4 regions of the Bacillus luti genome follow, and region 1 is predicted to be linked to each of the others. Evidence: riboswitches for the same ligand, from Rfam matches in the RefSeq annotation. Region 1 holds a riboswitch; each other region holds the start of a gene.

Region 1 (4,187 bases):
TTGTTTTTAATAGTATAGCACCGGATGAAAAGCTATTTGATGTTGAAAATTTCAAAAGAGCTTTTCTTACTCGTATGTCCATTGAAGGGGATATCGTATTGAATTACGGATATGCAAAAGGTTATCGACCTTTAATGAATTATCTACTTCATTATATGGAAATGAAAGGTGTAGATATTTCGAACAAAGATATTTTAATTACAAATGGATTTACAGAAGGATTAGATATTGTACTCTCTTCTTTATCAAAGAAATCAGGGCGTGTTATTTGTGAGAATCCAACTCACCATGCTGCACTGAAGCTTTTTCGCTTGCATGGACTTGAAGTTCATGGGATTGATATGAATGATGATGGTATTGATACACATGAAGTAGAAAAAAGTTTAGGTGAAATGGATTTTGATTTTGCGTATTTAATTCCTTCTTATCATAATCCGACTGGCATTGTTACGAGTTCGGAGAAAAGAACGGAACTAATGAGATTATTTTCAAAATATAAGATTCCTATTATAGAAGATGGATTTAATGAAGAATTACGTTATTCAGGTTCACATTTAGCACCATTATTAACTTTTGCTGGAGCTGGTAATAACGTCATTTATATTAGTAGCTTTTCAAAGGTACTTTTTCCAGGGTTACGTGTAGGTTGGATTATAGCAGACAAAGAACTGATTCATTATTTAGAAAGTATAAAAAGGGCAAGAACGATTCACACATCTACTTTAGATCAAGCTGTTCTTTTTCAATATTTACATGAAGGATATTTTGAGAAATATTTAAAAAAGGCAAGATCTGTTTATAAGAAAAAATATGAGTTAGCTGTTGGAGCATGCAATCAGTACATTCCGTTTAAAAGAATGACTGGAGACGGTGGACTTCATTTATTTATAGAACTAGAAGAGCATATTAATGCCCGAACACTTTTACAAAAGTGTTTTGAGAAAGGAGTTACGTTTTCTCCGGGAGATGTTTTTTATTCTGACGGAGGAGGAGCAAACACTTTCCGATTAGGATTTTCACGTTTGAAAGAAAAGGAAATAGTTAGCGGGATTCAAATAATTGGTGATACATTAAAAAATGAAACTTGGAGTTGAGAAGATGAGAATTGGCGTTATTATGGGAGGAGTATCCTCTGAAAAACAAGTATCAATTATGACTGGAAATGAAATGATTGCACATTTAGATAAAAGTAAGTATGAAATCGTTCCAATTACGTTAAATGAAAAAATGGATTTAATTGAAAAAGCGAAAGACATTGATTTTGCGCTGCTCGCATTACACGGAAAATACGGAGAAGATGGTACGGTTCAAGGGACGCTTGAGAGTTTAGGTATTCCTTATAGCGGTAGCAATATGTTATCTAGCGGTATATGTATGGACAAAAATCTTTCAAAAAAGATTTTACGTTATGAAGGAATAGAAACGCCAGATTGGATTGAACTTACAAAAATGGAGGATCTAAACCTTGAAGAGTTAGAGAAGTTAGGGTTTCCGTTAGTGGTAAAACCTAACTCTGGTGGTTCGAGTGTTGGCGTGAAAATCGTCTATAATAAAAATGAATTAATTTCAATGCTGGAAACTGTATTTGAATGGGATTCAGAAGTAGTAATTGAGAAGTATATAAAGGGCGAAGAGATTACATGTTCCATTTTTGATGGGAAACAGTTACCTATCATCTCGATTCGACATGCAGCGGAGTTCTTTGATTACAATGCAAAATATGATGATACGAGTACAATTGAAGAAGTTATTGAACTTCCAGGTGAAATTAAGGAACGTGTAAATAAAGCTTCACTGGCTTGCTATAAAGCATTAAAATGTAGTGTTTATGCAAGGGTTGATATGATGGTGAAGGATGGAATTCCATATGTAATGGAGGTTAATACATTACCAGGGATGACACAATCAAGTTTATTACCAAAAAGTGCAGATGCGGCGGGCATTAATTATAGTAAACTATTAGATATGATAATTGAAACATCGTTAAAAGTTAGAAAAGAAGAAGGATTTTAAGATAATTGTACAATTAAAACTTTTGATAGTTCCACGAAGTATGCTATGATAATTACAATACGATAACTAAATATTTATCCACTAGGGGGGCCTGTTATAGGCTGAGATCAAATGAAATTTTGAGACTCTTAGTACCTGATCTGGTTAATGCCAGCGTAGGGAAGTGGGGAAGACAAGATATTTTATGCATAAATTAATATCGTCTATTTCACTTTCTTTACGCCTGTAAAGAAAGTTTTTTTATTTTACAGCTTTAATAAATGGGATAAATATTTGTGTTCTATAAATTACCTGGAGGGATTTAAATGACTTTTTCACAATCATTACGCAAAGAAGTAGATTCAATTTGGGAAGCTAGTTTTAATCATCCTTTTGTAAAAAAACTTGGAGAGGGAACGTTAGATTTAGCTAGTTTTCGCTATTATGTGCTTCAAGATTCATATTATTTGAGTCATTTTGCTAGAGTACAAACGTTAGGAGCTGCAAAAGCTCTTGAATTAGAAACGACTGCCCGTATGGCGCACCATGCTCAAAATACGTATGAGGCGGAATTATCCTTACATGAGAATTTTGCCAAAAAGCTAGGGATTACAAAAGAAGAAAAAAATCATTTTATCCCTGCGCCAACTGCATATGCGTATACTTCACATATGTATCGAGCTGCGTATGAGGGGCATTTAGGGGATATTATCGCAGCAATTTTACCTTGCTATTGGTTGTATTACGAAATTGGTGAACGTTTAAAAGCCAGCACGCCAGAAGAACCAATTTATCAAGAATGGATTTCTGCATATGGATCAGATTGGTTCCGTACGTTAGTTGAGGAACAGATCGCTCGGTTAGATGCTATAGCGGAGACAGTAACAGAGGCAGATCGTAATCGTATGAAACAGCATTTCATTATCAGTAGTCAATATGAATATTCATTTTGGGAAATGGCTTATACGTTAGAGAAATGGCCAGTGGATACAGACGTGAAAGATGTAATTGGATAAAGAATAGAGGTATTGCTATACATAGGTATAGACAATACCTTTTTTATAGTTTTTTGATGATCAAGACAAATGAAGAAAGGAAGTAAGAATTATATGAGGAAATTACGGTTATTAATATTTGAAAATATATAAATGAAAGTGTGTCATTTATATATTTTATTGTTTCCTTCCCCCGCAAAATGATGGGGCTTTTTTAATTCTATTAAAAATAGTAAAAGCTCGTCCAAACTTTTTAAATCTATCTTACATAATATATAGTAATGAATTTGAAAGGAGATGTTAGTATGTCCTATTCTTATGGTGAAGATTGTAAGGGTTACAAAAAGAAATATCATGATTGTTATAAAAGTAGTAAGTGTTATAACAAATATGATGGATATTATAAAAAATGTGATAAAAAGCATGAGGAAAACCCTTGGATTCATGTGAAAGTGGATTGTTGTGATGATAAAGAGGGCAAGCTTGTAAGAGCATCTGCTTTTAGAGCTATAAAAACGGGGATTCAAAATGTTCCAGCCGATACTTTTGTTAAAGTATTATTCCAAAATGAACAATTTGATTTAGCGAATGAGTATAATCCAACTACATCAATTTTTATTCCAAAGACAAGAGGCGTTTATTCTGTTATTGGAACGATTGCTTTTATCCCGAATAACATAAACGTAAATTATAGAGCGCGGGTAGAAATTCGTGTTAATGGAAATCCAGCAATTGCAATAGATAATGACTTTTTTGGTCCAATAAACTTTGCCAACGTCGTTGCTGTTTCATCAATCATTCAGTTGAATGCAGGGGATTTAGTCGAGATTTTTGCACAAAGTAGCGTAGCTGGAGTTATTTCTAATGTAGAAAACAGTACGCATTTTGAAGCTGCAAGATTTCCGTCTCCCAAAGCATAAGTGATATGAAATTTCATCAGTAATTTTTTCTAAGGACATTCCCTAATTTATATTTGACCTGCATTTATGCAGGTCTTTTTTTCGAGAAAAAGGGGACATTTCCGGGGATTTCTCAAAATAGAATCAATATTACGCTATACCTATACAGTTCTTTGAAAAAAGAGTAAAGTGTGGATAACGTATCTATGCGCTCGTAATCGATGATCGTAGCCCTTTTATCAAAACGTTAATCTGTCGGGATGGACGGAGAATCCAAAGGACGAAAAGACCATCCCATTTA
Region 2 (4,187 bases), 1.7 Mb from region 1:
CTTGATCACCGGCTTGTACAGTGCGATCTTTCATATGAGCATAAACTGTTGTATATAATTTCCCATTAATTTGATGGGCGATGAACACGACATTACCATAACTAGCCGAATAATAAGACTTCACAACTTTACCTGCAGCGGCAGCTTGAATGGATACGTTCCCTTGAGCTGCAATATCTATACCATAATGCATTTGTTCCCAGCGCATATCAAAGGTTGAGCTAACTCTTCCTTGAGCAGGGAATTTGAAAGCTGCTGGAATGGATGAAGGTTGAGCGGTTTTAGCTTGTGATTGCGGTTGGTTTTGTACTACATAGTGTTTTGCCACATATCCGTACCCTGTACCAAAACGAATTTTATACCAAGTTCCTACAGTTTCTACTACTTGCACTTGTGTACCATTTTGTAATGAACCAAGTAGAGAACTACTTGTACTAGCATTACTACGTACATTGAGTTTTGGTGTTGCAACTGTGTACTTCGTATTATTTTGAACTGTAATTCCTTTTACTAAAGGTTGTGAGCCATTAGATATGAATGCTTTTTGTACATAACCTGTTTGACCATTATGTAAAATCTTATACCATTCACCTTGTTCTTCTTGAATGGTAACGAACTTTCCATTCGGTAATACATCTAAAATTGAAGATTCTAGATTAGGTTCAGAGCGAACGTTTAATGCATTAGCATTGACGATGTATTGATTATTAGATTGAAGTTTGTTTTTTAGTAGAATAGTATCTTTTTGCACGTAACCTACTTTATTATTAACAGATACTTTATACCAATCATTCGTTTTTTCAAGTATGTTCACTTTCGTATTAAAGCGGATTTTATCAATAGATACGCTATTTATATTGTCTTCTTTATGTAAAGTTGCTTGATCCACTTTGACATATCCAGTTTTAACATTAGATAATTGTTCAGCATTTGCTTTTTGTACATTTGTTTCTCCCATAGAAGGTAGTAAAGAAGCAATTGCGACAGTAGTTGCTGTTAGAGCAGTAGCTTTCATATTCATATAATAGAGACCTCCTCTAGTTGTATAGTTGTAATTTTATTATAGTATAAAGATATAATATAGTGGGTTTATTCACATAAATGTAATATGAAATCAATATAAAAATAAATTTTTTGAGAATAATTATTTCTTTTTATCCAATTAATTAGGATATTGATTTTGAAAATAAAATATAAGTGTTGTATAGCTTTGTTATTTTGTTGACAATTAAGAAAATTAAAACAGTTGATGATGTCTTATGACGATGTTATACTGACAGTGATAATTTTATAGTTTGCTAGGAGAGCTGGTGTTGCCAGCTGAGAGTGGGCCGTAAGCCTTTGATCCTTTTCATTACCTGATCTAGATTATGCTAGCGTAGGGAAGCAATTCGGACAATAACTATGAGTCCCCGTTTCTTTGCGTATAGAAACGGGGCTTTTTGATTTAAAAATTTCATATTGAACCACTAGGGGTGCTTGATGTGCTGAGAGAGGAATAATCCTTAACCCTTACAGACCTGATCTAGGTAATACTAGCGAAGGGAAGTGGAACATCGAATAAATGTATAATTTTATTTGCTGTAACCACTTCTTATATAGAGAAGTGGTTTTTTATTTAAATACACATATTGAAAGGGGAAATAGTAATGAAATTTTGCGATAGATTATTAGAAACTGTGCAACCTGTTTGGGAGAAAAGTCATAATCATCCGTTTGTAGTAGGTATGGGGAATGGTACGTTAGAAAAAGATAAATTCCAATATTATATTATACAAGATTATTTGTATCTGCTAGATTATGCAAAGCTATATGCGATTGGTGTTGTAAAAGCAACGAATCCACAAATAATGGGAAAGTTTGCTGAACAAATTGATGGAATATTAAATGGAGAAATGACGATTCATAAACAATATGCAAAAAGACTGGGTATTTCTGTAGAAGAAATGGAATCTGCAAAACCATCAGCTAAAAATTTAGCTTATACAAACTATATGATGTCAGTATCTCAAAATGGAACACTGGCAGAATTAATAGCAGCACTTCTTCCGTGTATGTGGAGTTACTGGGAGATTGGAAAGCGTTTAAATGATATTCCTGGAGCGAGAGATCATGAGTTCTTTGGTGAGTGGATTCAAGGATATAGTTCTGAAGAATACGGTAATCTTTGTATTTGGTTAATAGATTTATTAAATGAAATGGCAGCTGGGAAGTCAGAGAAAGAACTAGACCGATTAGAGGAGATTTTCTTATATTCCAGTCGATTTGAATATTTATTCTGGGATATGTCCTATCGTAAGGAGATGTGGGGATTTGAGGAGCAAGAACATACTACAGTTTCATAATGTTTCTTTTCATTATGATGAGAAACCGATCATCAATGAATTAAATGCTTCTATACAAGAGAAAGAATTTGTAAGTATTATCGGACCAAGTGGTTGCGGGAAAAGCACTTTATTTCGCCTTATTACAGGCTTAGAAGAAGCAAGTGCTGGACAAATAGAGCTGACAGAAACAAAGAGTCACCCTGTAGGATATATGCCTCAAAAAGATATGCTTTTGCCGTGGAGAACAATTATTGAAAATGCTGCCCTGCCACTAGAGTGCCAAGGTGTACCAAAGAAAGAAGCGCAAGTGAAGGCAAAGGAACTGTTACATAAATTCGGTTTACAAGGATATGAGGAAAAATACCCGAAAGATTTATCTGGCGGTATGAGGCAGCGCGTATCTTTTATCCGAACTTTATTAACAGGCGGGGAAATATTATTACTAGATGAACCGTTTAGTGCATTAGATGCCTTAACGAAGGCATCATTGCAAGAATGGTTGTTTGAACAATGGAAAGAGTGGGAAAAAACAATTTTATTCATCACTCATGATGTTGAAGAAGCGCTATTCCTTTCGAATCGAATTTTAGTAGTGGAGGAGCAGCCGATAATGACATTGACTGAGCGGATTGTGCCACTTGATCATAATCGAACACGAAAGGATTTATATAAACCGGACGTGTTAGCGCTGAAAGAGGAGCTTCTTAGTATGTTACAAAGGCAGGTACTTGTATGATAAGCCGATTGAAAGAATTAGTTCCTGCCATTACTCTTTCAAGTATTTTACTCGTTATGTGGGAAATAGGAGCAAGAATTGTAGATGAGATGTACATTTTACCGTCACCGTCTGCAATTGTAATAAAGATATGGAAACTAAAAGACATATTATTTACGGTTCATTTACCGGCAACGTTATACGTCGTTTTAATAGGTGTTGTTATTTCTATCGTACTAGGTGTGGGACTCGCAATGTTAATGAATGCGAGTACATGGATGGAAAGAGCATTTTATCCATTATTAGTTGCCTCACAAACGATTCCGATTACTGCGCTTGCTCCGCTCTTCGTTTTATGGTTTGGATACACAATCTGGAGTAAAGTCGTTGTTACAGTTTTAATTACGTTTTTCCCGATTGCGGTCAATACGTACGATGGACTGCGTAGTACGAAAAAAGAATGGGAGGAGCTCTTAGTTACATATGGAGCAACGAAAAAAGATGTTTTTCTTAAGTTAAAGTTGCCGTCTGCTCTTCCTTATTTTTTCTCAGCTTTAAAAATTGCAGTTCCGCTTAGTGTCATTGGGGCAGCAATTGGAGAGTGGCTTGGTGCACAAGCTGGGCTTGGATATTTCAGTAAGAGAATGATGACGCAGTTAGACGGGGCTGGTGTATTCGCACCCATTGTATTGTTATCATTATTAGCTATTTTCTTCGTCATACTTATTTCCATATTAGAAAAGAAATTCATTAGTTGGAGGAAGCATTCATGAAATTATTAAAACGCATCTTTGTGTTCACATTATTAGTTGCAATGATTGCAGGATGTTCGAGTAATTCAGCATCCGATAAAAGTAAAAAAGAAAAAGAAATAACGGTCATGCTTGATTGGTATCCAAATGCGGTGCATAGCTTTATTTATGCAGCAATTGAAAAAGGATACTTTAAAGAAGAAGGAGTAAAGGTAAATATTAAATTCCCTTCTAATCCGACTGATCCATTAACGTTAGCGGCAGCAGGGAAAGTGACAGTTGGCCTGTATTATCAGCCAGATGTTGTTATGGCAAGAGCAAATGAACAAATTCCAGTGAAGTCAATTGGGGCTGTCGTACGTTCCCCATTAAATCATGTCGTATCGCTGAAAT
Region 3 (4,187 bases), 2.1 Mb from region 1:
AATACGCGGAAAGAATTTATTTCTGGTGTTTCGCATGAATTAAAAACACCGCTGAGTATTATGAAAAGCTGTATTTCCATTTTAAAAGATGGGGTAGCTGAACATAAAAAAGAATACTATTTTCAAGCGATGGAACGAGAAGTAGACAAAATGGATACGTTAATATTGGATATGCTTGAGTTAGCTAAATTTGAGTCAGGCACGTATAAAATGAAAAAGGATTTATTTTATATTGATACAGTAATTGAAGACATATGTGAACATCTTTCTGTGGAAATAGAGAAAAAAGAACTTCGTGTTCATAAAAATATAGGTCCATTTGAAGTGATGGCAAATCAAGGCCGGATTGAACAAGTCATTGTGAACTTCATTACGAATGCGATACGTTATACACCAAATAAGGAAGATATTATTGTTTCTACAATAGATGAAAAAGGTCGTATAAAAGTATGTATTGAAAATAAAGGTACTCACATTGAAGAAGAGCAGTTAGATAAAATTTGGGATCGTTTTTATCGCGTGGATGCAGCTCGCCAGCGTTCACAGGGGGGAACAGGGCTTGGTCTTGCGATTTCAAAAAATATTTTAGAACTGCACGATGCTGAATATGGGGCAGAAAATACAGAAGATGGTGTGTTATTTTACTTCTATTTACAGAAAAAAGCGTAGATGATGCATGCTACGCTTTTTTTAATTTATTTTCATATTATCTTTACCTAATCTTTATTTTTAAGCGATATAATCTGGTTAGAATATGAGGTTATGTAAGGAGTCGATGAACCGTGCATAGCAATTGGCTAAGTATAATGGTATTTATTTTCTTTTGTGCATTTATTGTATTTTTAATTGATATTACGATATGAAAAAAAAGCGCTTATTAAGCGCTTTTTTTGTTTGCATTTATTTGAGAAGCACCGATGCTTTTGAATAAGCGTGGTGAAGTTCTAAATAAAAGGAATAGTAATACTGTGCATAAGGCGAAAGAACCAAGCATTGTACTACCGTTTACAATTAATGAATATAGCACAGCAGATTGACCTTTCGGTGCATATTGTCCCCAGAAAATAATACCGGCGATAAAGTGACAGAAGTAGCGTGCAAAGCTACCGACAAATGTTGCAAGGATCATGTAAACAAGTGCTTTCTTTTTTTTGTTTTGCTTTGATGCAGGTTTATCTTTACGGCTACCTAAGTTGGATTGGTCTTCATTAGATGAAAGAAGAGCATTTTGAATTGGACGATAGAATAAACCAGCAAATCCAATAAAAGCAAAGGCAATGAAGTACTCAATGAATGCTTGAATAGGTGTTAAGATGTAAGCATCTCCTACGACAATTTGTAATAGTCCCCAAATTAATCCTCCTAAGAAAGCCATTTTGAAGCCCCAGCGGTATGCGATAATAAAAATAGGAATCATTGCAAATGAAATGGAACCACCTGTTGGAAGTTTAAGTGATAATGGTAAAATATCGATAATCATGGCGAAGGCTGCAAGAATAGCAGATTCGATCATCGCTTGTAAATTGGTGTTACGCATGTTGTCTCCCCCTAAATCCAAGTTGTACAAAAAAGAACATTATCATAGGAGGATACGAAATACGTAAATAAAAAAGAGGTATGTATTTCGGACGTTTGCACAATCCCTGCGTTAGCATTAACTAACAGGTTCGAAGGGTCGGAACGAAGGTGTTCCCTCTCAGCAGCATGGCTCCCCCTGTGATAACGAGATTCTTTATTTGCTATTGTTTATTGTAAGCGAAATGGATGAGAATGGCAAACGAATCTGTTATGACAATTATTGAAATAGAATTGTATTGAAATGTTAATAAATATGAAGCAAAAAGATATAGTACAAGAGAAATAGAGTGTGCTATAATTCTTTTGAAAATAATTATCATTCTCTTCTGAGGGGGAAGGTTATGAGCTTAGTAGATATTAAAATTGGCGAGAAAGTGTTAGTAAAAAGTATTCAGTCGTTAGATCAGTTACTAAAGAGAAGACTGGCTGCTTTCGGTCTTTCTGAAGGAAGCGAACTTCGCATGAAACAGAAAGCGATGTTCAAAGGTCCTTGTACATTGGAGTGTCGTGGACAGTTAATTAGTATTCGTCATTGTGACGCGAAAATGATAAAGGTGGAATTAGCGTGAATAAGGTAGCTTTGCTAGGGAATCCGAATACAGGGAAAACATCATTATTTAATGCACTTACTGGTTCTTATGAATATGTAGGAAACTGGAGCGGTGTAACAGTAGAAAAGAAGGTTGGTAAATTAAAAGATAAGCAAGGAACATTAATTGATTTACCAGGCGTCTATGATTTAAATCCAGTTTCACGTGATGAAGGTGTTGTAACAAACTTTCTACTAACAGAAGAATTTAATCATATGTTAAATATCGTGGATTCTTCGCAGTTTGAACGAAATATGCATTTAACGTTGCAATTACTTGAATTTGGTAAGCCCGTTTCAATTGGTCTAAATATGGTTGATGTGGCGAAGCAAAGAGGAATTGTCATTGATGTAAAGCGGTTATCAGAATTACTAGGAGTAACAGTCATTCCTGTTGTTGCAAGAAGTGGAAAAGGCTGTGAAGAATTACTTACGACTCTTAAAGAAAATGACAAAAAAGATAAAAACTCATTCATTATTTCATATGGTTTACAAATGGATGAAGGGATTAGAGAAGTAATTACTCTTTTAGAGACAGCGAATTATGAGCATCCAAGATGGCTAGCCCTTCAATTTTTAAGCAATAACGAAGTAGTAGAAAAAGAAATGAAAGCACTACCAATTTATAAGGAACTTGTAGCCGTTCGATCTCGCTTAGAAGAAAAACTTGATTGTACGTTAGAGGAGCATATTTACAAGACTCGTGAAGCGTATATTGAAAAGTTAAAAACAAATGTTATGAAGCATGAGAAAGAAGGAAAAATTCCTTTTTCGGAAAAAATTGATAGGTTAATTACGCATAAAATTTTAGGACTTCCAATCTTTTTAGCAGTTATGTTTTTTATTTTTCAGGTTACGTTTACGTGGATTGGGACACCGTTATCTGATATGTTAGATGGATTTTTTGGTGGGCAGCTTACGGATTGGGTAACGGCTGGACTTACAAGTGTTGGTGCTTCTGATTTTATTCAAGCACTCGTTACAGAAGGTATTATTGCTGGTGTTGGTGCTGTATTAGTATTCGTGCCACAAATCTTTGCACTATTCTTTTTCATTTCATTATTAGAAGACTCAGGATATATGGCGCGAATTGCAGTTGTTATGGATAGGATTATGGAGTTCTTTGGCTTAAACGGTAAAGCTTTTATTCCGATGATTATCGGTTTTGGATGTAACGTTCCAGGAATTATGGCGGCGAGAACGATTGAACAAGAGAAAGAGCGTTTACTTACAGTTTTAGTAACACCATTTATGTCTTGTTCAGCACGTTTACCTGTATATGCATTATTTGCGGGAGTATTCTTCCCTAATAGTCAGGCGACTGTTGTATTTTCTTTATATGTTGCAGGTATTGTTCTGGCATTACTCGTTACAAAAATTATGTCTCTTACGATTTTGAAAGCGGAAAAATCTATTTTCGTAATTGAATTACCACCTTACCGTGTACCACAAGCAAAAACATTATGGCTGAGCACATGGGAGAAAGGGAAAGGATTTGTTCGTAAAGCTGGTACATTCATCTTCGGTGGATCGGTTGTCATTTGGTTATTAAATTATGCAGGTCCATCAGGATTTGGTGTTGATATGGGAGACAGTTATTTAGCAATGATTGGTGGATTTATTGCACCACTGTTTGCCCCACTTGGTTTTGGAACATGGCAAGCTGCAGCATCCCTTTTAACAGGATTTTTAGCGAAGGAAGTTGTTGTTTCAACAATGGCAATCATTTATGCGGTTAAAGAAGATGTGCTTGGAAATGTAATGGGAGCACATTATACAGCATTATCAGCTTATGCATTTATGTTCTTTATTTTATTATATGTTCCGTGTTTAGCGACGGTGGCTGTTATTAAACGTGAAACAGGATCAGCGAAGTGGACGATTTTCTCAGTCGTTTATCCACTCGTAGTTGCTTATGTATTAACGCTCATTATATACCAAGTTGGATCCTTACTCGGATTCTAGAAGGAGATGTATTGTGGTGATGGTCAATATTATAATTGGAGCTATCATTTTTGGT
Region 4 (4,187 bases), 2.5 Mb from region 1:
CATCGCGCGTTCAGGATCTAAAGATAAATTAAATTGATCGCGCCAACGGAATTCAAAGCGTGCTTTCGAAAGTGCATCATCACGCTGATGAGCCGTTTTGTGCCCTTTCGCAAGATCAGCCGCATGTGCTGCAATTTTGTACGTAATAACCCCCGTTCGAACATCATCTTTATTTGGCAATCCTAAATGTTCTTTCGGTGTTACATAACAAAGCATTGCAGTTCCGAACCAACCAATCATTGCAGCTCCAATTGCCGATGTAATATGGTCATAACCTGGTGCAATATCTGTCGTTAACGGTCCAAGTGTATAGAATGGCGCGCCCTGACAAATATCAAGTTCTTTTTCCATATTCTCTTTAATTAAATGCATTGGTACATGTCCAGGTCCTTCAATCATCACTTGCACATCATGTTTCCAAGCAATTTTCGTTAATTCACCAAGTGTTTCAAGCTCAGAGAATTGTGCTTCGTCATTTGCATCTGCAATCGATCCTGGACGTAATCCATCTCCAAGAGAGAACGAAACATCGTACTGCTTCATAATTTCACAAATCTCTTCAAAATGAGTATATAGGAAGTTTTCTTTATGGTGGAATAAACACCACTGCGCCATAATCGAACCACCACGCGAAACGATACCTGTCGTACGCTTTGCAGTAATTGGAATGTAACGAAGTAATACACCAGCATGAATCGTAAAGTAATCCACGCCTTGCTCCGCTTGCTCAATTAACGTATCACGATACACTTCCCACGTTAAATCTTCTGCAATTCCATTTACCTTTTCAAGCGCTTGATAAATCGGTACAGTTCCAACTGGTACAGGCGCATTACGAATAATCCACTCACGCGTCGTATGAATGTTTTTACCTGTAGATAAATCCATAATCGTATCTGCACCCCAGCGCGTTGCCCACGTCATCTTCTCTACTTCTTCTGCAATAGAAGAAGATACAGCAGAGTTTCCGATATTTGCATTTACCTTCACGTGGAAATTACGCCCGATAATCATCGGTTCTGCTTCCGGATGATTAATATTCGCGGGTAAAATAGCACGGCCTTCTGCAATTTCCTTACGAACAAACTCAGGGTCTACTCCCTCACGAATCGCAACGTATTCCATCTCAGACGTAATAATGCCATTACGCGCATAATGCATTTGCGTAACATTTGCACCTTGCTTCGCTCTAAGCGGCTGGCGATCCATTTGCGGAAAAACAGGTGTATGTTTCGAAGCCACTTTCACACCGTCATCCTCTGGTTTTACTTCGCGCCCTTCGTATGCTTCTACGTCTCCGCGCTCTACTATCCAAGAGTGACGCGGCGCCTGCAATCCCTTTTCCAGCTCCACTTTATACGCCGGATCCGTATAAGGACCGCTCGTATCATACACACGGACTGGAGGATTCGGGACGCCGTTCGTTTCGCTTTGTTCAATCTCACGCATCGGCACTTTCATGCCTGCGCGTGGTCCATCCACATATACTTTCTTACTCCCTGGTAAACTCGACTTCAATTCAATTTGCTCAGCTGAAACAGATTGTTTCATAACCTTTGTTGCCTCCCCTGTTCGTGACAAGGACGAGATATGGCCAGCGCATGCCAAAATAAAAAGAGCCAGGTCCATAAAAAAATAAGGACCTGGCTCATAAAAGACATCATTATGTAAAGCCGTTAACTTCCCTACGCTGGTACGAGCCAGATCAGGTCCAAAGGGTTAAGAAGATCACGCGCTTCTCTCTCAGCCTACGCATACGTTAGGCACCCCTAGTTTATCACTGATTTAATTTTCAATACTTTCCCATCATACACGATAATCTGAAAAATGCAAAGTTTATTTCTTTTATTGTTTATGGAATCATCCACGTTAAATAATATGCCTGCACATACGTCATAATACCAACAATAATGACGAAGAACAAACTATGCTTCACTGTAAATCGGAATAAATCTGATTCTTTTCCAGCAAGTCCAACTGCCGCACAAGCAATTGCAATCGATTGCGGAGAAATCATTTTCCCTGTTACACCACCCGTTGTATTTGCTGCAACGAGAAGCACTTCAGATACACCGACTTGCTGTGCTGTAATTGCTTGTAAGTTTGAGAACAGTGCGTTCGCTGACGTATCAGATCCCGTTAAGAATACGCCAATCCACCCTAGGAATGGTGAGAAGAACGGGAATAATCCGCCAGTTCCAGCTAGCGCTAACGCTAATGTAGAAGATAGGCCAGAATAGTTTGCGATAAATGCAAATCCTAATACGAATCCGATTGATAGAATTGGCATTTTCAGTTCATTTAACGTTTCTTTAAATGTCACTACTGCATCTTTTGCACTCATTTTCAAAATAAACATGGAAATGATGCAAGCAATTAAAATCGCTGTTCCAGTTGCTGATAATACATCAAGCTTCAAAATCGCCTCATAAGGCGTCGGTTTATTTACAATTGGCTCTGCTTTCATTACTAAATTGTGCAAGCCTGGAATTTCAAACTTAAATACAAGACTTTCTAAAGTGCCACCTGGAGCGAATAACGCCTTAAAGAAACTTTGACTCCAAATAATTACCATAACTGTTAATACGATAAATGGAGACCATGCCTTTACGACTTTTCCTAACGTTAATTTCGGCATCGATGCCGCTGTCGTTGTTGCAGCTACTTCACTATTCGCTTGCCCTGATTGATAGATTTCTTTCGGTTGCCATACTTTTAAGAACAGCGCCAAACTTACTAAACTTACAAGCGCCGATGTAATATCCGGAAGTTCTGGTCCTAAGAATGTCGCTGTAATAAACTGCGTAATTGCAAATGAACTACCCGCTACAAACAGCGCAGGCCACGTTTGCTTTACCCCTTTAAATCCATCCATTAAAAATACGATAAAGAACGGAACAAATAATGATAAGAACGGTAACTGATGTCCAGCCATTTGTCCGATCTTATGTGGATCAATACCCGTTACTTGTCCGGCAACTGTAATTGGGATTCCCATTGCGCCAAACGCTACTGGTGCAGTATTTGCGATTAAACAAAGACCAGCTGCATATAGAGGATTTAAACCAAGACCTGCAAGAAGCGCCGCCGTGATCGCTACCGGTGCCCCAAATCCTGCTGCTCCTTCTAAAAATGCTCCAAATGAAAATCCAATTAAAATAACGAGTAAACGGTGATCATTTGTAATAGATAATACAGATGCACGAATCACATCGAATTGACCTGTTTTCACAGAAATTTTATATAAAAATACCGACATAATGATGATCCAAGCGATTGGCCATAATCCGTATAAGAAACCATATCCGGTTGCTGCCATCGCCATCGTGAACGGCATCTTATAAGCGAACAGCGCTACTAAAATTGTAAGTACAACCGTAATAAATCCTGCCACATACCCCTTCATGCGGAAAACTGCTAAAGCTAAGAAAAAAAAGATAATCGGAATAAGTGCGACTGCCGCCGAAATCCAAATGTTTCCGAACGGATCATAAACTTGTGTCCATGTGTTCATTGTTCTCTCCCCCTAAAGAATCCCCTTTTAAATAGAATAACCTCATCAATAGACTATCAGGTCATCATACCTTTTAGCCTAAAAATAAAAAACGTTTAGGAAAACGTTTTCAATTACTTCCATTTATACTTTAGCACATTATTTTCTAGCAAAAAAGATTTTTTTGAAAATTTTATCTTTTTTCCAGGAAATCTTACAAAATCGTCATGTTCCTGTAATGTTCATCGATAGAAAGCTTGCCAAAACTATTGCATAATAATAGTATAACAACAGACATTATTCATGAGGTGATATATATGAACGGAAACAAAATATTAGCTGCTTTATCATACTTTAGTGTACTATTTGCCCCTATCTTATTCCCTATTATCGTTTGGATTGTAGGCGATGCTGAAACAAAACCACATGCAAAACGTGCTCTATGGACACACATTATTCCAAGTATCGCTACATTCATCGGCGTAGCTATTTTAGGAATTATGGGTATCGGATCGGATCAACCAGACGTAACACTTGGAATCGGAGCAATGATTGTCTTATGTATTTGCGGCATCATTAGCTTATACTACTTCATTTGGAATATCGTGAAAGGTATTAAAGTGCTGAAAGCATAATTTCCTTTTTAAACAAACGTTTGATTAAAAAAAGACACTTGCAATTTGCAAGTGTCTTT

The links. A riboswitch is a leader RNA that binds a small molecule or an ion and turns the genes downstream of it on or off. The one in region 1 is predicted to bind thiamine pyrophosphate.
Region 2: it holds a riboswitch for thiamine pyrophosphate, as region 1 does, so the genes downstream of both, tenA (thiaminase II) here and tenA (thiaminase II) in region 1, are expected to answer to the same signal.
Region 3: it holds a riboswitch for thiamine pyrophosphate, as region 1 does, so the genes downstream of both, thiT (energy-coupled thiamine transporter ThiT) here and tenA (thiaminase II) in region 1, are expected to answer to the same signal.
Region 4: it holds a riboswitch for thiamine pyrophosphate, as region 1 does, so the genes downstream of both, thiC (phosphomethylpyrimidine synthase ThiC) here and tenA (thiaminase II) in region 1, are expected to answer to the same signal.

The regions. Positions count from the first base shown of each region.
Region 1 covers NZ_CP040336.1:2,665,701-2,669,887, reverse strand. Annotated here, with positions in the region: gene pdxR (MocR-like pyridoxine biosynthesis transcription factor PdxR) at 1-1,094, shown strand, start outside; gene ddlB (D-alanine--D-alanine ligase) at 1,099-2,013, shown strand; TPP riboswitch at 2,087-2,192, shown strand; gene tenA (thiaminase II) at 2,319-3,008, shown strand; gene EUC40_RS13665 (ABC transporter permease) at 3,293-3,907, shown strand.
Region 2 covers NZ_CP040336.1:4,376,687-4,380,873, reverse strand. Annotated here, with positions in the region: gene EUC40_RS22205 (SH3 domain-containing protein) at 1-1,021, opposite strand, end outside; TPP riboswitch at 1,291-1,402, shown strand; TPP riboswitch at 1,462-1,564, shown strand; gene tenA (thiaminase II) at 1,650-2,345, shown strand; gene EUC40_RS22195 (ABC transporter ATP-binding protein) at 2,314-3,063, shown strand; gene EUC40_RS22190 (ABC transporter permease) at 3,060-3,815, shown strand; gene EUC40_RS22185 (ABC transporter substrate-binding protein) at 3,812-4,187, shown strand, end outside.
Region 3 covers NZ_CP040336.1:565,589-569,775, forward strand. Annotated here, with positions in the region: gene EUC40_RS02915 (sensor histidine kinase) at 1-669, shown strand, start outside; gene thiT (energy-coupled thiamine transporter ThiT) at 878-1,537, opposite strand; TPP riboswitch at 1,623-1,725, opposite strand; gene EUC40_RS02925 (FeoA family protein) at 1,920-2,147, shown strand; gene feoB (ferrous iron transport protein B) at 2,144-4,132, shown strand; gene EUC40_RS02935 (FeoB-associated Cys-rich membrane protein) at 4,149-4,187, shown strand, end outside.
Region 4 covers NZ_CP040336.1:196,876-201,062, reverse strand. Annotated here, with positions in the region: gene thiC (phosphomethylpyrimidine synthase ThiC) at 1-1,551, opposite strand, end outside; TPP riboswitch at 1,666-1,781, opposite strand; gene lldP (L-lactate permease) at 1,853-3,514, opposite strand; gene EUC40_RS00950 (magnetosome magnetite crystal formation protein family) at 3,811-4,128, shown strand.